Regions from separate parts of the Pseudomonas sp. H3_C08 genome, predicted to be linked through region 1. Evidence: predicted binding sites of a transcription regulator. Region 1 holds the regulator's gene; each other region holds the start of a gene.

Region 1 (5,330 bases):
GGTTGGCGTTGCTCAGCGGGTGACGACGGCGGGTTTCGGAGAAACGCTTGAGCAGGGTTTCTTCGTCGGCGTCCAGATACAGGACGTCGCACTGGATGTGTTTGGCCCGGACATCTTCAAGCAGTTCGGGAAAGCGTGTCAGGTGGCTCGGCAGGTTGCGCGCATCGATGGACACGGCTACCAGCGGCTGCGCCAGTTCCGTGTGAATCAGCGCGCGTTCGGCCAGTTCCGGCAGCAAGCCTGCGGGCAGGTTGTCGATGCAGTAATAGCCGTTGTCCTCAAGGACATCCAGAGCCGTACTTTTACCCGAGCCGGAACGGCCACTGACGATGATCAAGCGCATGATTAGTGCCCGTTCTGCTCGTCCAGGACAACCTGATACAACGCTTCATTGCTTGGAGCGCTGCGCAGTTTTTCACGCACTTCCTTGCGATCGAGCATGCTGGCGATCTGGCGCAGCAGCTCCAGGTGCGCATCGGTGGCAGCCTCCGGGACCAGCAAAACAAACAGCAGGTCAACCGGTGCGCCGTCAATGGCGTCGAAATCAATCGGAGCATCAAGGTGCATCAGCGCACTGATCGGTGCTGTGCAACCCTTGAGGCGGCAATGGGGAATGGCGATGCCGTTACCAAAACCGGTGGAACCGAGTTTTTCACGGGCAATCAGTGCCTCGTAGACATCTTGCATCTCCAGATCCGCCACTTCGCGGGCGATCAGGTTGGCAATTTGTTCGAGGGCTTTCTTTTTACTGCCGCCCGGCACGTTCACGAGGGAACGGCCGGGGGTCAGGATACTTTCAAGTCGGATCATGGAATGGGGGGTTATCGACCGGTCGCGCCCTGGAGGAGGCTCTGGGTCTTTTCCTTATGCTTTTTGAGTTGGCGATCCAGCTTGTCGGTCAGCAGGTCAATGGCGGCATACATGTCGTCATGCTCGGCATTGGCAACCACTTCTCCGCCGGGAATATGCAAGGTGGCTTCGATTTTCTGCTTCAGCTTTTCGACGCACATCGTGACTTGCACGTTGGTGATCTTGTCGAAATGGCGCTCTAATCGGTCGAGTTTTTCGTTGATGTAGGTGCGCAGAGGTTCGGTCACTTCCAGTTGGTGTCCACTGATGTTGACTTGCATACAGCTTCTCCTTCGTTGCCAGTGCATAAAGCGGCAGGCTGGATAGCCTGCCACTGGAACGCTGTAACGTGGCTTACATCAACCGCTTGCGTTCGCTCGAAGGCGCGATCCCGAGGGATTCGCGGTACTTGGCGACGGTGCGGCGAGCCACCTGAATGCCTTGTGCCTCCAGTAAACCAGCGATCTTGCTGTCACTCAACGGCTTTTTCTGATTTTCCGCGGCAACCAGTTTTTTGATGATCGCGCGGATCGCCGTGGACGAGCATTCGCCGCCTTCGGAGGTGCTGACGTGGCTGGAGAAAAAGTATTTCAGTTCATAAATACCGCGCGGGGTATGCATGAATTTCTGTGTGGTCACCCGGGAAATGGTCGATTCGTGCATGCCGACCGCTTCAGCGATGTCGTGCAGAACCAACGGCTTCATGGCCTCGTCGCCGTACTCCAGAAAACCGCGCTGATGCTCGACGATCTGGGTGGCTACTTTCATCAGGGTTTCGTTGCGGCTCTGCAGGCTCTTGATGAACCAGCGGGCTTCCTGCAACTGATTGCGCATGAAGGTGTTGTCGGCGCTGGTGTCGGCACGGCGGACGAAACCGGCGTACTGGGCGTTGACGCGCAGACGCGGCACCGATTCCTGATTCAACTCGACCAGCCAGCGCTCGTTGTCCTTGCGCACGATGACGTCAGGGACAACGTATTCGGCCTCAGTGGATTCGATTTGCGAGCCAGGGCGCGGATTGAGGCTTTGCACCAGTTCGATGACCTGGCGCAGCTCGTCTTCCTTGAGCTTCATGCGGCGCATCAACTGGCTGTAATCGCGGCTGCCGAGCAGGTCGATGTAATCGCTGACCAAACGTTTCGCTTCAGCCAGCCAAGGCGTCTTGGCGGGTAGCTGACGCAATTGCAGCAGCAGGCATTCACTAAGGTTGCGCGCGCCGATACCAGCAGGTTCGAATTGCTGAATGCGGTGCAGGACGGCTTCGATTTCATCGAGTTCGATGTCGAGTTCCGGATCGAACGCCTCGAGGATTTCTTCGAGGGTTTCGTCCAGGTAGCCCTGATTGTTGATGCAATCGATCAGGGTGACGGCGATCAGGCGATCGGTGTCGGACATCGGTGCCAGGTTCAGTTGCCACAGCAGGTGGCTTTGCAGGCTCTCGCCGGCGGACGTGCGGGTGGTGAAGTCCCATTCGTCGTCATCGCTGCTGGGCAGGCTGCTGGCGCTGGTCTGATAGACGTCTTCCCAGGCGGTATCGACCGGCAGTTCGTTGGGGATACGCTCGCTCCAGTCACCTTCCTCCAGGTTGTCCACCGTCGGCGCGGTTTCCTGATACGAGGGTTCCTGGATCTCGGTGTTGGGCTTCTGTTCGGCGTTGTCGGCCATAGGGTCGGAATTGTCGAAGTCTTCGCCTTCTTCCTGGCGTTCGAGCATCGGATTGGATTCCAGAGCCTCCTGGATTTCCTGTTGCAGATCCAGGGTCGACAATTGGAGCAGGCGGATGGCCTGTTGCAGCTGCGGTGTCATCGTCAGCTGCTGGCCCATTCTCAAGACTAGCGATGGTTTCATGGCAGGGGCTTAACACCTTATTCGCCGGCGCTATGCGCCATCCACTACAGGGCGCCGGGGCGCCAAACTTAAGCAAATTATATGCCTGAAACTGAAGTGTTTGCCTAGAGCGCTGTAACAATTAAAGCGTATTAATTCCTGCTTGAATCGATACAGCGCCCGGGCGGCGCACCGGGCACTGTTACGCTTACAAGCGGAACTCGTGGCCCAGATACACTTCCTTGACCAGATCGTTGGCCAGGATGGTTTCTGCATCGCCTTCGGCGATCAGTTGACCATCGTTGACGATGTAAGCGGTTTCGCAGATGTCCAGCGTCTCACGGACGTTGTGGTCGGTGATCAATACACCGATGCCCTTGGCCTTGAGGTGGTGGATGATCTGCTTGATGTCGCCGACCGAGATCGGGTCGACACCGGCGAACGGTTCGTCGAGCAGGATGAATTTCGGTGCCGTTGCCAGCGCGCGAGCGATTTCCACTCGGCGGCGTTCACCACCGGACAGGCTCATGCCAAGGTTGTCGCGGATGTGGCTGATGTGGAATTCCTGCAGCAGGCTTTCCAGCTCCTTGCGACGGCCGGCCTTGTCGAGCTCCTGACGGGTCTCGAGGATGGCCATGATGTTGTCGGCCACCGACAGTTTTCGGAAGATCGACGCTTCTTGCGGCAGATAGCCGATACCGGCCTTGGCGCGACCGTGCATCGGCTGGTGGCTGACGTCCAGATCGTCGATCAGCACGCGACCCTGATCGGCCTGTACCAGGCCGACGATCATGTAGAAGCACGTGGTCTTGCCGGCACCGTTCGGGCCGAGCAGGCCGACGATCTGGCCGCTGTCGATCGACAGGCTGACGTCACGCACGACCTGGCGGCTTTTATAGGCCTTGGCCAGGTGCTGAGCTTTCAGAGTTGCCATTACTGGGTTTTCTCGTCGGTTTTCTTCTTCGGCTGGATCACCATGTCGATGCGCGGACGCGTTTCGGTGACCTTGCTGCCGGTAGCGCGACCAGCGCTGGCCAGTTTCTTCACGGTGTCGTAGACGATTTTCTCGCCCTGAGTGACGTTGCCGTCTTTGTCGACGACCTTGGCCTTGTCGATCAGCACGACGCGGTTTTGCTGGGCATGGTATTGAATCGTCACGCCGTAGCCTTGAACCGGTTTGGTGTCGCCCTGGGTTTGCAACTGCTCGAAATAAGCCAGGTTGCCCACGGAGGTCACCACGTCGATATCTCCATTCGGCGCGCGAGTCATGGTGACGGTGTTGCCTTTAACGATCATCGAACCTTGGGTGATGATCACATCACCTTTATAGGTGGCGATGCCGTTCTTGTCGTCCAGTTGGGCGTCGTCGGCCTGAATGCGGATAGGTTGCTGCTGATCGTTCGGCAGAGCCCAGGCGCTCACGCTTCCCAGTGCTGCGCCCAGACTGAGCAAAATAGGGAGGGTTTTAACGAGCCTCATACTGTCCTCTTACGTTCGATAGCAGGTGTATCCTGCTTTCCTTCAGGTACGCTTTCATTCCAACGCCAGTCGATACACCGCCAGCGCCGTCGATTCTAACGGGTTGCTCGGTCTGCGCATATTCCTGCTGCGGGAACACGGTCATGCGAGTGGACGTGATCAGGATGTCACGCTTCTTTTCATCGGTGCGCGCAACGCGTACCGAGTCGATCAGTTCGACTTCGGTGCCGCCTGAGTTCACTTCACCGCGCTCACTGGTAACGTGCCACGGAAATTCTGTTCCGCGATACATGTTCAGGTCGGGTTTGGTCACGAGCGTGACGTCGGTTGCCTTCACGTGCTCGGCTTTTTCGGACGTCATCTCATACTGCACCTTGCCATCCGGCAGGTATTGCAGGGTATGCGTGTTGGTTGCATACCAGTCGATAGGCGTTTCAACCGAGGTGACCGGTGGTTTGTCGAGAAAGCGTTCCGGGCTGATATTCCAATAGCCGACCGCTGCGAAAATCGCAGCGATGCAGCCGAACAGCAGGAAGTTACGAAATTTTTTGCTGAACATGGTTTGGCTCACAGGTACGCGGCGTTGGCCGCATCGAGGCGGCCCTGGGCGCGCAGGATCAATTCGCAGAATTCGCGGGCGGCGCCTTCGCCACCACGGGCGCGGGTAACGCCATGGGCGTGTTCGCGGACGAAATCGGCAGCGTTGGCCACGGCCATGCCCAAGCCTACCCGGCGAATCACCGGCAGGTCGGGCAGATCGTCACCGAGGTAGGCGACTTCTTCATAGCTTAGGCCCAGTTGCGCAAGCAGGCCGTCGAGCACGACCAGTTTGTCTTCACGGCCCTGAAACAGGTGGGGAATCCCCAGGTTTTTCGCTCGACGTTCAACGACGGGTGTCTTGCGGCCGCTGATGATAGCGGTCTGCACGCCGGCGTTCATCAGCATTTTGATGCCTTGACCGTCGAGGGTGTTGAAGGTCTTGAACTCGCTGCCGTCTTCAAGGAAGTACAGGCGCCCGTCGGTGAGGACGCCGTCGACGTCGAAAACCGCCAGTTTGATCGCTTTGCCGCGTTGCAGCAGATCGTTGTTCATTACATGACTCCTGCGCGCAGCAGGTCGGAGAGGTTGAAGGCGCCGACCGGGCGATCTTCCTCGTCTACGACTACCAATGCGTT
Region 2 (5,330 bases), 680 kb from region 1:
CGCCTTTGTCGCAATACAGCAGGTACTGGCGAGTCGGATCCAGCTCCTTGAAACGAGCGTTCACTGCGTAGAACGGCATCGTCTGTACTTCTACGCCAGCGAGTTCCAGCGGCTCATCCTCGGCGGCATCCGGGTGACGGATGTCGATCACGATCTGACCGGCCAGTGCTTCGCTGACTTCTTCAATCTGTACGTCCTGGCCCAATTCGTCGATCACCCGATCGATCGGCACCAGTTTGGCGTTTTCGAGCGCACGCTCGAGCACCGCCATGTCGAATTCTTTCTCTTCGTGCTCAACGCGACCGCGTTTGGCGGCCGTCTTCGGATTGACCGAAATGACCCCGCAGTACTCCGGCATGTGCCGGGCGAAATCGGCGGTGCCGATCTCGTTGGCCGTGTCGATGATGTCCTGCTTGTGCGCCACGATCAGCGGACGCAGGACCAGTTTGTCGGTCACGCAGTCGATCACCGACAGATTCGGCAGGGTCTGGCTCGACACCTGGGAGATCGCCTCGCCGGTGACCAGCGCTTCGATGTGCAGGCGATCGGCGATGTTGGAAGCCGCGCGCAACATCATACGCTTCAATACGACGCCCATATGACTGTTATCGACTTTGCCGAGAATTTCGCCCAACACTTCTTCGAACGGAACACTGACAAATAGCACGCGTTGCGAGCTGCCGTACTTCTTCCAGATGAAATGCGCGACTTCCATCACGCCCAATTCATGGGCACGACCGCCCAGATTGAAGAAGCAGAAGTGCGTCATCAGGCCACGACGAATGATCTGGTACGCCGCAACGGTTGAGTCAAAGCCGCCGGACATCAATACCAGAGTCTGCTCCAACGCACCGAGCGGGTAACCGCCGATGCCGTTGTGCTGGCTGTGAATCACAAACAACCGTTTGTCGCGAACTTCGATGCGGACTTCGATTTCCGGTGCTTTCAGGTCGATACCGGCAGCACCGCACTCACGGCGCAGCTTGCTGCCGACGTATTTTTCGACGTCCATCGAGCTGAAGGTGTGCTTGCCCGCGCGCTTGCAGCGCACCGAGAAAATCTTCCCGGCCAGTGCATCGCCGTAGTGCTGTTTGCACTTCTCGGTGATGTCGTCGAAGTCGCCCAGCGGGTACTCGTCGATCTGCAGAAAGTGCGCGATGCCCGGCATGCAGGTCAGGCGCTCACCCATCTCTTTCAAGGCTTTGGGGTCGGTAACGCGGGTTTCCAGCTCGAGATTGTCCCACACACCGTTCACCACCACGGCCGGGTCCAGGTCACGGAGCACGGTGCGGATGTTCTTGGCCAACTGGCGGATGAACTTCGTCCGGACAGGTCGGCTTTTGATGGTGATCTCGGGGAAGACTTTTACGATTAGTTTCATGAAAACAGCGCGCGAACGGCCAGCCGAAAAAGGGGGGCGCGGATTATAGCGGAAATTGCTCAAGGTTTAACCAGTTAATGTGCAGAAGGTTTAGCGCGCACCAAAACAGGTCATTTCTGACTCAAGACGCTACATTAGAGGGCGAGATTTTCCACAATCAGGTGCTTTGCACCTTTATAAGCGTGAATTTGGGGCAAAAAACCCATGCTGGGGCACTGGCATGCAATTTGCTCCCTTGTGAGGCAGGTTGCCTTGGCAGAGTATTCGCGCCGGCATCACCCAAATTCAAGGGCATCCACTACCAAGCCCGAAGCCACCCGGAGGACATATGTCGAAGACGGTTCAACTCATCAAAGATCATGACGTCAAGTGGATTGATCTGCGCTTCACGGACACCAAAGGCACTCAGCACCACGTGACCATGCCGGCTCGCGATGCGCTGGATGAAGACTTCTTCGAAGTCGGCAAGATGTTCGACGGTTCCTCCATTGCTGGCTGGAAAGGCATCGAAGCCTCCGACATGATCCTGATGCCGGTTGACGAAACTGCGGTTCTCGACCCGTTCACCGAAGACGCCACCCTGATCCTGGTGTGCGACATCATCGAACCTTCGAGCATGCAAGGCTACGACCGCGACCCACGTGCGATCGCCAAGCGCGCCGAAGAACACCTGAAAGCCACCGGTATCGGTGACACTGTGTTCGCCGGTCCTGAGCCTGAGTTCTTCATCTTTGACTCGGTGAAATTCAAGTCGGACATCTCCGGCTCGATGTTCAAGATCTACTCCGAGCAAGGTTCGTGGATGTCCGACCAGGACATCGAAGGCGGCAACAAAGGTCACCGTCCAGGCGTCAAAGGCGGCTACTTCCCGGTTCCGCCGTTCGACCACGACCACGAAATCCGTACCTCCATGTGCAACGCACTGGAAGAAATGGGTCTGACCGTCGAAGTTCACCACCACGAAGTGGCGACTGCCGGCCAGAACGAAATCGGCGTCAAGTTCAACACCCTGGTGAAGAAAGCCGACGAAACCCAAACCCTGAAGTACGTTGTGCACAACGTGGCTGACGCTTACGGCCGCACCGCGACCTTCATGCCGAAGCCACTGTACGGCGACAACGGTTCGGGCATGCACGTACACATGTCGATCTGGAAAGACGGCAAGAACACCTTCGCCGGTGAAGGCTATGCCGGTCTGTCCGATACCGCTCTGTACTTCATCGGCGGCATCATCAAACACGGTAAGGCCCTGAACGGCTTCACCAACCCGGCGACCAACTCCTACAAGCGTCTGGTACCAGGCTTCGAAGCTCCGGTAATGCTGGCCTACTCGGCCCGCAACCGTTCCGCTTCGATCCGTATTCCTTACGTGTCGAGCCCGAAAGCCCGCCGTATCGAAGCACGCTTCCCGGATCCGGCTGCCAACCCGTACCTGGCCTTCGCAGCTCTGCTGATGGCCGGTCTGGACGGTATCCAGAACAAGATCCACCCAGGCGACGCAGCTGACAAAAACCTGTACGACCTGCCGCCTGAAGAGGCGAAAGAGATCCCGCAAGTTTGCGGCAGCCTGAAAGAAGCCCTGGAAGAGCTGGACAAGGGCCGCGCGTTCCTGACCAAGGGCGGCGTGTTCTCCGACGACTTCATCGACGCTTACATCGCGCTGAAATCGGAAGAAGAAATCAAGGTTCGCACCTTCGTACACCCACTGGAATATGAGCTGTACTACAGCTGCTGATCCGGTAGCGCTGCGCTACGCGGCGTGAGTGAAAGAGGCCTCCTTCGGGAGGCCTTTTTTATTGCCCGGATTTTAAGGTCGACCAGGATCCCTGTAGGAGTGAGCCTGCTCGCGATAGCGGTGGATCATTGGAGGTAATGCTGACTGACACGACGCCATCGCGAGCAGGCTCACTCCTACAGGGGAATTGTGGTGTCTGAATGATCTCCGGATGTGTGCCGGGTTGGGCCAACCGCCGCGTCTGGCCTATGCTGCACCCCATCGCTTTCAATCCCGGTCGATTTCATGGGTCGCACCTTTCTCTACATACTGCTGCTGATCGCCCTGCCCGCCGTCGCGCAGATCTACAAGTACACCGACGCCAACGGCAACACGGTGTACAGCGATCACTCGCCAGACGGCGTGCAAGCACAGCCAGTGGAGTTGCCGCCGCTTAACAGGGTCGAGCCGCAAACACCGAGCACACCGCCTCCATCCAGCACCGAAACCCGCGAGCCTGTGCGCAACGCCTACGACATTCTTGAACTCGCTGGTCTACCCACCGAAGAGGCCCTGCGCGCCAATAACGGCACGTTCACCGTCCAAGTGCTGATCAAGCCGCGTCTGCAACCGCCGCATCAGTTAAGGCTGGTATTGGACGATGAGCCTTACGGCCAGCCGAGCAACGTGCCGATCCTGCAATTAGTGAACGTTGATCGCGGCGAACATCGTCTAGCGGTGCAGGTGATTGACGGGCAGACGGTCATCCAGCAGAGCGCGCCAGTCCCTCTCAGCGTACAGCGGGTGCACAAGCCATGATTCGTGCGTGGCTGATTGCGGGGCTGGCGCTGCTCACGCTGCAAGCATCGGCTGAGGTGTTCACTTATATCGATGCCCAAGGCAATCGCGTCTACACCGACCAGCCGCGTGGCAATGCCAAGCGCGTACCGATCGCGAACAGCAATCGCATGTCCGCAAACCCCACCGTCGCCGTGCCAGTCACAACTGCAAAAAAAACCCCAGAGCAACCACCCTTCCACTACGACATGCTGCGCATTCTGGTACCTGAACCCGATGCAACGATTCGCAGCAGCGCCGGCGAAATCATCGTCAGCGTCACCAGCGAACCGGGTCTGCAAAAAGGCCATCGTTATCGACTGCTACTGGATGGCCAAGCCACCGGCGAGCCCGGCCTGAGCCCGGTCTTCCCGCTCAGCAACATCGACCGTGGCAGCCACAATCTCTCGGTTGAAATCCTCGACATGGAAGGACGTACCGTCGAACGCACCGCCAACCAGCCCTTCCACATGCTACGCATTTCCCTAGCGCAGAAACGCCAAGTCAAACCCTGCGTCGCCGACGACTACGGCGTGCGCCCGGAATGCCCGCTGAAAGACAAACCGCCCGAGCCGAAAAACCCCTTCCTGCGTTTCTTCTAACTCCGCCCAGCTTTGCGCACTATATTGGTGCAACTGACTGCACCGTACTCACATTCCAACCCATTTTGGTTCGAAACTTCCCGTTCGAGCTGGCACCCTGCCACTCAAACGAGCGTCAAACGCCTGTTTCAGGCGACGAACGCTTCTTTTCGGAGCCTTGGTTTGGTTTTTGCATTTTCCGTTCACCGACGCTTGCTTGTTGCGCACGCTCCGCCCCCAAAAGAGGCTCCGATGACTATTAGCGACGCAATCCACCGTTTGCTGCTCGACAACCTGACCACCGCCACCATCCTGCTCGACGCCGAATTGCGCCTCGAGTACATGAACCCGGCGGCGGAGATGCTGCTCGCCATCAGCGGGCAGCGCAGCCATGGGCAGTTCATCAGCGAGCTGTTCACCGAATCCACCGAGGCGCTGAATTCACTGCGTCAGGCCGTAGAGCAGGCGCATCCCTTCACCAAGCGCGAGGCGATGCTTACCGCCCTCACTGGCCAGACATTGACCGTGGATTACGCGGTGACGCCAATCCTCAGCAATGGCGCGACCATGCTCCTGCTGGAGGTCCATCCGCGTGACCGCTTGCTGCGGATCACCAAGGAGGAGGCGCAGCTGTCCAAGCAGGAAACCAGCAAGATGTTGGTACGCGGCCTCGCTCACGAGATCAAGAATCCGCTCGGTGGCATCCGCGGCGCCGCGCAATTGCTGGCCCGCGAGCTGCCGGAAGACAGCCTGCGCGATTACACCAACGTGATCATTGAAGAAGCCGACCGCCTGCGTAATCTGGTCGACCGCATGC
Region 3 (5,330 bases), 740 kb from region 1:
ACGCCGGCGGCGATAACTCGGACGTGCGAGTCGTCAACAGCAGCTCAGATGTGAAGAAGATCCTCGCCATCTCCAATTTCGACAAACTCTTCGACATCACTTGACGACCATGCAGGCGCAGGAGCCGCTGACCATACTGATCGCCGAAGACAGCGCCGCCGATCGCCTGTTGCTGTCGACCATCGTCCGTCGTCAGGGCCATAACGTCTTGACGGCGGCCAACGGTGCCGAAGCGGTCGATCTGTTTCGCCGGCAGCAACCCGATCTGGTGCTGATGGACGCGATGATGCCGGTCATGGACGGCTTCGAAGCCGCGCGGCAGATCAAGGCGCTGGCGGGTGAAACCCTGGTGCCGATCATCTTCCTCACCTCGCTGACTGAAAGCGAAGCGCTGGCCCGTTGTCTGGAGGCTGGTGGCGACGACTTTCTGGCGAAGCCCTACAACCAAGTGATCCTCGCCGCCAAAATCAAGGCAATGGATCGCTTGCGCCGCTTGCAGGCAACCGTGCTGCAACAGCGCGACCTGATCGCCAAACACCATGATTACCTGCTCAACGAACAGCGTGTGGCCAAAGCCGTTTTCGACAAAGTGGCGCATTCCGGTTGCCTGAGTGCGCCGAACATCCGCTACCTGCAATCGCCCTATGCCTTGTTCAACGGTGACCTGCTGCTGGCGGCCTACACGCCGGCAGGGGACATGCATGTGCTGTTAGGCGATTTCACTGGCCATGGCCTGCCGGCAGCCGTCGGGGCGATGCCCCTGGCCGAGGTGTTCTATGGCATGACCGCCAAGGGCTACGGCCTGGCGGAAACCCTGCGCGAGATGAATGCCAAGCTCAAGCGCATCCTGCCGGTGGACATGTTCTGTTGTGCCACGTTGCTGTGCCTGAGTTTTCAGCGGCGTTCGGTCGAAGTGTGGAACGGTGGCATGCCTGACGGTTATCTGCATCGGATTGCCACTGGCGAGCGTGTGCCGCTGGCAGCGCGGCACTTGCCGTTGGGGGTGCTGAGTGCACAGGTGTTCGATGATCGTACGGAAGTGCATCCGATGGCCGCCGGTGATCGGGTGTTTCTGTTGTCTGACGGGGTGATCGACACCAGTGACGCCAGTGATCAACTGTTCGGCGTCGAGCGTTTGCAGCAGGTGTTCGCCGCCAATCGCGAGCCGGATCGCTTGTTCGAGGATATCGAGCAGGCGCTGCGGGATTTTCGTGGCGAGGCGCGCGACGATGTCAGCATGGTCGAGGTCAGCCTGCTGGAGCCGGCGCAGGTCAAACCGTCGGCGCCGGTGTATTCCGACAGCGGCCAGTCGTGCCCGCTCGACTGGTCGGTGAGCTTCGAGTTTCGTGGCGCCACGCTCAAGCGCTTCAATCCGTTGCCGTACCTGTTGCAGTTGCTGCTTGAGGTGCATGGGTTGCGGGCGCAGAGTGGTGCTTTGTACAGCGTGCTGGCCGAGTTGTATTCCAATGCGCTGGAACATGGCGTGCTGGGTCTGGACTCCAGCCTCAAGCGCGATGCGGCGGGTTTTGCTCGCTATTATCAGCAGCGCAACGATCGGCTGGAGGCGCTGCAGGATGGCTTTGTCCGTGTGCATCTGCAGGTGCAGCCACAAGGCGAGGGCGGCCGCCTGGTGATTCGCGTTGAGGACAGCGGCAAGGGTTTTGATGTGGCGCGAGTCATGGAAAGGCCGCTGGACGGTATCCGTTTGTCGGGGCGCGGCGTCAGTCTGGTCCGGCAATTGGGGCATAACGCCAGTTGGTCGGACGAAGGTCGTAGTGCCTGCGTGGAGTTTTCCTGGGAGGTTGAGGCATAATTCGCGCAATTCTTGATCAAGGAGTGAACAAGTGACTGACACACATATTGATCGCGAGGCGCTGAGCGTACTGCGCGATGTCATGGAGGATGGTTATCCAGAGCTGCTGGATACCTTTCTGACGGATTCCGAAAGTCGCTTGGTTGATCTGCGAAAAGCGGTGGATGCCAAGGCCTTGTCGGAAGTTGCCCACAGCTTCAAGGGCAGCGCCAGCAACATGGGGGCTGTCCGTTTGGCGGCGCTCTGCCAGGAGCTGGAGTCGGAAGCCAAAAATAAGAGCCCGGCGGAAATAGTCAAGCTGGTCGCTCAGATCAGTGGCGAATTTGCTGAAGTTCGCCCGGTTTATGAAAGCGAAAAACATCCTGCTCACACGCACTGATCCCGCCGTCCGGCGCTTTTTACGAGCGCCGGGCAAAACTGGCCCGGAACTTGCGTTATCTCTGCAACTGTACCTACGATCCCAGTGCAGCGGAGACCGTTTCATGCCTGCGACCCCCAACATCCTTCTTCAGAATGCCGCTCAGGCCAAGGCGCAAGCTGCCTCGGCCAAAACGTCGGCTATGGCCGTAGACACCGGGGATAAAGCCTCAAGCTTCGCTAAAGTGTTCGCCGATCAGGGGTCGAGCAAGCCTGTCGCCACCGCTGACAATTCGCCGAAGTCGGCGCGCGACAAGGTCGCTGACAACAGCGGCAAAAAGGACATCGGCAAAGATCAGTCTGCCGCTGCACAGCCGGCGGTTGCCGATAGCGGCAACGACTTGCCTGCCGACAAAACCGCAGCGACCGATGACAGCAGCGCCAGCAGCGACGACAACACAGACACCGCCCAGACGCCAGTGGTAGACGCGGCGCCGGTTGATCCGACGCTTGATCCGGCATTGGCAACCGCTGTGCAGCCGGTAGTCACGGCGCCAGTTGTACAGACTCCGGCGGTCGTCGCGAGTGCCCAGCCTGAAGCCGAAACACCTGCGCTTGCCGCTCTGCCGGGGACGGTCAAAGATCCGGCACCGGCCACCGACAGCGATTTCGACCCTTCGGCCGACCCGCTCGACTCGATGCCGGCCGTGCGCATGGCGATGGAGCAAGGCGGGCACATTTCCGCCGCCAGCCAGGCGCAACCGAAAGCGTCGCCGGCTCAGGCTCAGGCCGACGGTGAATTGACTTCCGCGCAAACCTTCGCCGCCGGCATGGCCAGTATGCTCGACGTGCAAGCCGACAAGGACAGCACCAGCCAGGGTGGTGACAAAGCGTTCAGCGGCTTGATCGACGATGGCCTCAAAGATCTCAAGACTGCGACCAGCGATACCCGCGTCGATGACTTCGCCAACCGTCTGGCGGCACTGACGCAGGCGGCCACGCCGAAGACAGCGAACGCGGTACCGGTGAATCAGCCGATCGCCATGCACCAGAGCGGCTGGACTGAAGAAGTGGTCAATCGCGTCATGTATCTGTCGAGTGCCAATCTGAAGGCGGCGGACATTCAGTTGCAGCCGGCTGAACTGGGGCGATTGGATATTCGCGTCAACATGGTTCCGGACCAGCAGACCCAAGTGACCTTTATGAGCGCGCATCCAAGCGTGCGAGAAGCGCTGGACGGCCAGATGCATCGCCTGCGCGAAATGTTCAACCAGCAGGGCATGGGTCAGGTCGACGTCAATGTCTCCGACCAGAACCGTGGCTGGCAGGGGCAACAAGGTCAGGAACAGGCGCAGCAGGGCCAGAGTGGTCGCACCAGCGCGGCCGGCGGTCGCCTCGATTCGGCGGATGACGAATTGGCGCCTGCAACCATTGCTGAAGCCGCCGCTCAAACCACCAGCGTGATTGGCAGCAGCGCGGTCGACTATTACGCCTGATCAAAATCAAGAGCCCCTCATCGGAACGCCGCCCGCCTAGCCCTCTCCCGGAGGGAGAGGGGACTGATTGGGGGATGCTCTTGAAGCACGCCGACCGGATACTGCTGCTGTGAATCCATAATCGACTTGGTCTTTCAGGTCGAAGTTTGACGTCCGACATCTCGGTCGGCCCCCTGAAAACCCTCACCCTAGCCCTCTCCCAGAGGGAGAGGGGACTGATTGGGGGATGCTCTTGAAGTACGCCGACCGGATACTCCTGTTGTGAATCCATAATCGACTTGGTCTTGCAGGTCGATGTTTGACGTCTTACACCTCGGTCGGCCCCCTGAAAACCCTCACCCTAGCCCTCTCCCGGAGGGAGAGGGGACTGATTGGGGGATGCTTGCGAGGTACGCCGACCGGATACTCCTGTTGTGAATCCGTAATCGACTTGGTCTTTCAGGTCGGTGTTTGAGTCTTGCACTTCGGTCGGCCACCTGAAAACCCTCACCCTAGCCCTCTCCCAGAGGGAGAGGGGACTGATTGGGGGATGCTCTTGAAGTACGCCGACCTGATACTTCTGCTGTGAATCTCTAATCGACTGGGTCTTTCACGTCGATGTTTAACGCAAGACACCTCGGTCGGCCCCCTCTCCCTCCGGGAGAGGGCTGGGGTGAGGGTGCCTTTGACTTTAGCGTTGTCTGCGCTACGGCCGACACTTCTGGCATAACACTTGCTCTTGCCTTGCCGTGCGACTGTGAAAACCCGATTAGTGACGGATTATTGGCATGGCGAAGAGCGAAACAGCAGCAGTGAAAGACCCCGCAACCAAAGGCAAACTCAAGCTGATCATTGTGATCGTGCTGGCGTTGCTGCTGGCCATTGGCGCGTCCGTGGGGGCGACCTGGTTCTTCATGCACAGCGCTCAGAGCAAGCCTGCCGAAGCCGCTGATGCAGCGCCTGTCGGCAAGCAGCCGGCGATTTTCGAGCCGATGGCGCCGGCCTTTGTCGCCAACTACAACCAGAACGGCCGTCAGCGCTACATGCAGGTGAGCATCACCATGCTGGCGCGTAATCAGGCCGATCTGGAAGCGCTCAAAGTGCACATGCCGGTGATCCGCAACAACCTGGTGATGCTCTTCTCCGGTCAGGATTTCGCCACCTTGGCGACCCCGGTCGGCCAGGAGATGTTGCGCCAGAAGGCCACCGCCAGCGTCCAGGAAGTGGCGCAGAAAGAGCTGGGCAAAGTGGTGATCGAACAGTTGCTTTTCACTAATTTCGTACTGCAGTAGGAACACGACATGGCCGTGCAGGATCTGCTGTCCCAGGATGAAATCGACGCGCTGTTGCATGGCGTCGACGATGGTCTGGTACAGACCGATAACGCTGCCGAACCCGGCAGTGTCAAAAGCTACGACCTGACCAGTCAGGACCGCATCGTCCGTGGACGCATGCCGACTCTGGAAATGATCAACGAGCGTTTTGCCCGCTATACCCGCATCAGCATGTTCAACATGCTGCGCCGCTCGGCGGACGTTGCCGTCGGTGGCGTGCAGGTGATGAAGTTCGGCGAATACGTGCACTCGCTGTACGTGCCGACCAGCCTCAACCTGGTCAAGATCAAACCGTTACGCGGCACCGCGCTGTTCATCCTTGACGCCAAACTGGTGTTCAAACTGGTGGAC
Region 4 (5,330 bases), 1.3 Mb from region 1:
TCGTCCAGGCCTTCGTCGTTATGCTCATAGCCGTCTGTTCCTTGTGGGATCAGACGATTGAAAAATCGTTCGAAGTCGCGACGTACCGCCGGATCGGCGTTCTCGTTGATGGTCAACGACGCCGAGGTATGCTGCAGCCACAAATGCAACAGACCGACCCGGCACTCCCTGAGTTCAGGCAGCCCTTTGATCAACTCGTCCGTCACCAGATGAAAGCCCCGGGGCCGTGCCCGCAGGGTTATCAGAGTCTGTTGCCACATACAGTTCTCCGCACGTTCGGGGCGCATTCTAGCGCGCTCTGGGAAAAAACAAAGGCCCTAATATTCCTGCAATGATGTAAGCCATTGGCCGTAGAAAAACGCTCGTCGTAAACACGACCAAAGCCGTACGAAAAATCCTTTCAGCTGCTCTCTTTGCGACAAATTCCAGACAAAAAAATGCCCGGCGAACCGGGCAAGTTTTTTGCTGCGCGTACTTACAGGTTGTAGCCGCGTTCGTTGTGCTGTGCCAGATCGAGGCCGACCGATTCTTCTTCCTCGGTCACACGCAGACCCATCACAGCGTCCAGCACCTTGAGGATGATGAAGGTGACGATCGCGGTGTAGATCACCGTGAAGCCGACGCCTTTGCACTGAATCCACACTTGCGCGGCGATGTCGGTCACGGTGCCGAAACCACCCAGCGACGGAGCAGCGAATACGCCGGTGAGGATCGCGCCGAGGATACCGCCGATACCGTGTACGCCGAACGCGTCCAGGGAATCGTCATAACCGAGTTTGCGTTTAAGGGTGGTGGCGCAGAAGAAGCACACCACGCCTGCGGCCAGACCAATCACCAGTGCGCCCATCGGGCCCACGGTGCCGGCCGCCGGAGTAATCGCTACCAGACCGGCAACCACACCCGATGCGATACCCAGTGCGCTTGGCTTGCCGTGGGTGACCCACTCGGCAAACATCCAGCCCAGCGCGGCAGCAGCGGTAGCGATCTGAGTGACCAGCATCGCCATGCCGGCGGTGCCGTTGGCCGCTGCAGCGGAACCGGCGTTGAAGCCGAACCAGCCGACCCACAGCATCGCCGCGCCCATCAGGGTGTAACCGAGGTTGTGCGGAGCCATCGGCGTGGTCGGGAAGCCTTTGCGCTTGCCCAATACCAGGCATGCAATCAGACCAGCCACACCAGCGTTGATGTGCACCACGGTGCCGCCCGCGAAGTCGAGCACGCCCCAGTCCCACATCAGGCCGCCGTTGCCGGACCAGACCATGTGCGCGATCGGTGCATAAACCAGGGTGAACCAGACGCCCATGAAGATCAGCATCGCGGAGAACTTCATCCGCTCGGCGAACGCACCGACGATCAGCGCCGGGGTGATGATCGCGAAGGTCATCTGGAAGGTGATGAACACCGCCTCAGGGAACAGCGCCGCTGGGCCGGTCAGGCTCGACGGCGTGACACCGGCGAGGAACGCCTTGCCCATACCGCCGAAGAACGAGTTGAAGTTGACGACGCCCTGCTCCATGCCGGTGGTGTCGAACGCAATACTGTAGCCATAAATGACCCACAGGATGCTGATCAGACCGGTAATGGCGAAGCACTGCATCATCACGGAAAGAATGTTTTTCGAGCGAACCATGCCGCCGTAGAACAGTGCCAGGCCGGGGATGGTCATGAACAGCACGAGGGCTGTCGAGGTGAGCATCCAGGCAGTGTCGCCGGAATTGAGGACCGGGGCCGCCACTTCGTCTGCCGCCATTGCAAGGCTTGGCATTACGATGGACAACAGGGCTCCTAGCCCTGCGAATTTACGCAGAGTCATATTGTTTTCTCCTGGGGCGTTGGGGTTTGTGGCGGCGCTTAGATCGCGTCGGTATCGGTTTCGCCGGTACGGATGCGGATCGCCTGTTCCAGATTGACCACGAAGATCTTGCCGTCACCGATCTTGCCGGTGTTGGCCGCTTTGGTTATCGCCTCGATAACCCGATCCAGATCCTTGTCGTCGATGGCCACGTCGATTTTCACCTTGGGCAGAAAATCGACCACATATTCCGCGCCGCGATACAGCTCGGTGTGACCCTTCTGCCGGCCGAAGCCTTTAACTTCAGTAACGGTAATGCCCTGCACGCCGATTTCGGACAGCGACTCGCGCACGTCGTCCAACTTGAACGGCTTGATGATGGCAGTGACTAGCTTCATGAAACTCTCTCCCGAATTGGTGGACTTGCCCCAGGAAAACAAACCCGACTCAAGTCTAAGCGCAGTGCCTGGCTTTGTAACGCATCGTCGGCCTTACCTGCCCGACTGACGCCAGCTAACCGCTGCTGACGAAACTCCCCGCTCCGTCTGCCGCACTGCATTCGTCACAGCGACTGCATCAGTGCATGGGTCGAAGGTGACTAAGCAGAAACCTTGCCATCTCGCCAAAATCCCCTGATTTCAATCCCTTGGCCGCTGCCACAGGCGTTAGCGCGAAAAAGGCCCGACGGTTACGCACAACAACGGTGCGTCGCCGCCCGCCCCCTTGCGCGAAAAGCGTGCATCCATGCCTGCATCAGTGACTATAGACACTGCGTGATACACTGCCCGCCACTGTTTACAGGACACATTCCATGCTCGCGCCCAAAGACTTCCTCGACGCCCTGAGCGGCACCGCTTCCCGCCTGTTAAACGGCGACACCCCGCTGCCGAAAGCCGAAATCGAAAGCCAGTTCAAGATGCTGCTGCAAAGCGCCTTCAGCAAACTCGACCTGGTGAGCCGGGAAGAATTCGATAGTCAGATGGTTGTGTTGGCGCGTACTCGCGCACGCCTCGAAAGCCTCGAAGCCAAAGTCGCCGAGATGGAAGCAAAGCTGACGCCGCCCGCTGAATAATCCGCGCCCCCTGTAGGAGCTGCCGAAGGCTGCGATCTTTTGATCTCCAGCCCTTCAACCATCCCGGCAACGTCCTACAACCTGAATGACCGCCGTCCGATTGCGCCGAAAAGCCCAGGTTTCTAAGCTCACCCGATGCTGAATGTTCAGCACCGGGTTTGGCGACCCGAACAGCTTAAGGCGCACGACAACCATGATGGCGGCTACATTTACCGCCACATCGTTTCATGGCGGTTGTGCGTGGGAGACCTTCGGGTCTGCCGGGTTCCTTTTGCTCCGGTTCGCCAACCCGCGTACAACTGCCACCCAATCGTTTGGCGACGATTGAGGGCAGCCCCTTAAGCAAGAGGAACTGCTCCATGAATCAAGAAGAGACTTATCTAAGCCCGCACATCTTCACCCGCCACAAACTCCCCCTCCACGCCCTTCTCATCCAGAACCAACCCTGGTTCTGCGCCCGAGACCTGAGTCGCCTGCTGCACATCTACCTCAACGAACGCATGCTGCGAAAACTCGACCCCGACCAATACCAAACCCGTAAAACCCTCATCCACAATCAAATCGAAAACACCCTGCTGATCAGCGAATCCGGCATCTACGCCCTCCTCGTCTACCACTACTGCCCCGAATACCGAGCGCTACGCGAATGGCTCACCCACCAGGTCATCCCCACCCTGCGCGACGCCCAACATCCCTGCACAAGCGAACGTCCACACCTGAGCCTGCTCAGTTGGCCGGACATGACGTTGAGTTTGTTGCATTGGAATAATCAGCCGTGGATACGGTTGCAGGATGTGCCACACATGGTGACGGAGCGAGAACAAGCAAACCGCACGGTTGTGAACTCATGGTGGAGAAAGGCTCTGCAATTGATCTGAATTTTTGCGCTGCAACCTCACCAACGGTCATTTCAGTGATACCACTGAAATGACCTGTCTTGTGTCTTCGTTAACTCGCCCCCCCTACTCCGAAATCCTCCACTCACAGAAGTAACGTCCTACAAAACGCGTCCCCCACGTCTGATTTCGCTGCCCCCTCTCTGCTGGCTATCTTCTGCGACCAGATCCAAACAGATGAAAACAATGAGAAGAAAAGGCAAAGCAACGGATCTTCGTAACCAGACATTCAGATCAAACTCGCGAAAGATCGCCTACAAATTCTTTCTAAAGAACATTGCCCCGAGAATCCCAAATATTGATGCAGCAGCGGTCAAGTTTGAGCCAATTACCCCAGCAGCGATAAAGCAATACTTTCTCTGGGAGGGGCCAACAATTTTCCCTTGGGATGACGTTGCAGACTGGAAAAGTAAAGATGCGAAAGGTCTGGATTTGGCGATATGGTTCAAACAGATTCTTTGCGGCATGTGCTATGCGACCCCGCGCGCAAGCTCTATCTGCTTAAAGATTATTCTGTTGGAAGGGCATCCGGACAGGGCGCACCCGCTTCGCGGCAGGATCGCGCCGATTGCTCTGCTTGTCGCAGATCACTATGCGCGAGCGCTAGGATGCAAAGAAATCGAAATTCAGGATCCTGATCCGAATGTTGTTTTTTACTACCGGAAACTGGGGTTCGAATTCGACCATACCAACCGGCTTGTCATTTCTGTGAACGGTCAATAACATCGAAATCAACAACCCAATCGTACGAGGTGCGTATGAGCCCAAAAAAGCGAAAGGCAAAGCTTCTTCAGATTGTTGAACTACATCTCGAAGCACTCCGGTTGGCTGGGGATATGTCAGCCAACCAACGGCGATTTATTGAAGTTGCTGTTACGTGTGGGCCAGAGCTTGAGCCAAGCGGCCCGCTGGCCGGTAGAAGATCCTGAGTCAAAAATAAAAAGGCGTCCATAGGACGCCTTTTTTGTGTTTGGAGGAGTAGTCGCAGCGATTCTTTAGCTCCTGGCTTTGCAACCATGGGTTCAGAATCCGACGAGCTGGCCCGTCGTCACTACTTCAGAAAAACCAGCTTTCTCTGCTGCCAAAAATGCGGGGGAGCTTTTGCTGGTGCCCAGTCCCGACGAATGCGCAGTTGCAGTCCTCGGACGGGATGATCCGTCAATGCCGGTCGAGAGTCAACGCTCCAATTCAGGGAAGCAGTGCCGCGCCATTGGGTTTTGATACGTCTTGTAAACCTCTATTCCAGCACTGAAACCCGGCTCAACTACCCTTAAAAAACCCGCAGGAAGCGGTTCCCGATTCAGCTCAAGGAACGACCATGTCCCTCTCCATCGTCCACAGTCGCGCCCAGATTGGCGTGGAAGCCCCCGCTGTCACCGTCGAAGTCCATCTGGCCAACGGCCTGCCGTCGCTGACCATGGTCGGTCTGCCCGAGGCGGCGGTGAAGGAGAGCAAGGATCGGGTGCGCAGTGCGATCATCAATTCCGGGCTGCAGTTTCCGGCGCGGCGGATCACCTTGAATCTGGCGCCGGCGGATCTGCCCAAGGATGGCGGACGGTTTGATCTGGCG

What was found. The regulator sigma-54, encoded in region 1, starts transcription at its own class of promoters, with help from an activator protein. The targets are predictions, from matches to a motif close to ANTGGCATNNANNTTGCTNT.
Region 2: a site for sigma-54 is predicted at 1,596-1,615, ahead of glnA (type I glutamate--ammonia ligase). Genes of this name have one in related genera too.
Region 3: a site for sigma-54 is predicted at 2,230-2,249, ahead of AB4N74_RS02475 (flagellar hook-length control protein FliK). Genes of this name have one in related genera too.
Region 4: a site for sigma-54 is predicted at 2,392-2,411, ahead of glnK (P-II family nitrogen regulator). Genes of this name have one in related genera too.

What each region holds. Positions count from the first base shown of each region.
Region 1 covers NZ_CP162803.1:6,306,314-6,311,643, forward strand. Annotated here, with positions in the region: gene rapZ (RNase adapter RapZ) at 1-343, opposite strand, end outside; gene ptsN (PTS IIA-like nitrogen regulatory protein PtsN) at 346-810, opposite strand; gene hpf (ribosome hibernation-promoting factor, HPF/YfiA family) at 822-1,130, opposite strand; gene AB4N74_RS28560 (RNA polymerase factor sigma-54) at 1,204-2,697, opposite strand; gene lptB (LPS export ABC transporter ATP-binding protein) at 2,885-3,610, opposite strand; gene lptA (lipopolysaccharide transport periplasmic protein LptA) at 3,610-4,155, opposite strand; gene lptC (LPS export ABC transporter periplasmic protein LptC) at 4,142-4,714, opposite strand; gene AB4N74_RS28580 (KdsC family phosphatase) at 4,723-5,247, opposite strand; gene AB4N74_RS28585 (KpsF/GutQ family sugar-phosphate isomerase) at 5,247-5,330, opposite strand, start outside.
Region 2 covers NZ_CP162803.1:5,627,342-5,632,671, reverse strand. Annotated here, with positions in the region: gene thiI (tRNA uracil 4-sulfurtransferase ThiI) at 1-1,381, opposite strand, end outside; gene glnA (type I glutamate--ammonia ligase) at 1,710-3,116, shown strand; gene AB4N74_RS25725 (DUF4124 domain-containing protein) at 3,402-3,914, shown strand; gene AB4N74_RS25720 (DUF4124 domain-containing protein) at 3,911-4,534, shown strand; gene glnL (nitrogen regulation protein NR(II)) at 4,766-5,330, shown strand, end outside.
Region 3 covers NZ_CP162803.1:518,998-524,327, forward strand. Annotated here, with positions in the region: gene AB4N74_RS02460 (STAS domain-containing protein) at 1-104, shown strand, start outside; gene AB4N74_RS02465 (ATP-binding SpoIIE family protein phosphatase) at 110-1,813, shown strand; gene AB4N74_RS02470 (Hpt domain-containing protein) at 1,845-2,192, shown strand; gene AB4N74_RS02475 (flagellar hook-length control protein FliK) at 2,296-3,666, shown strand; gene fliL (flagellar basal body-associated protein FliL) at 4,434-4,937, shown strand; gene fliM (flagellar motor switch protein FliM) at 4,947-5,330, shown strand, end outside.
Region 4 covers NZ_CP162803.1:4,993,204-4,998,533, forward strand. Annotated here, with positions in the region: gene AB4N74_RS22875 (secondary thiamine-phosphate synthase enzyme YjbQ) at 1-260, opposite strand, end outside; gene AB4N74_RS22880 (ammonium transporter) at 476-1,813, opposite strand; gene glnK (P-II family nitrogen regulator) at 1,852-2,190, opposite strand; gene AB4N74_RS22890 (accessory factor UbiK family protein) at 2,604-2,864, shown strand; gene AB4N74_RS22895 (BRO-N domain-containing protein) at 3,224-3,742, shown strand; gene AB4N74_RS22900 (N-acetyltransferase) at 3,938-4,483, shown strand; gene AB4N74_RS22905 (YifB family Mg chelatase-like AAA ATPase) at 5,079-5,330, shown strand, end outside.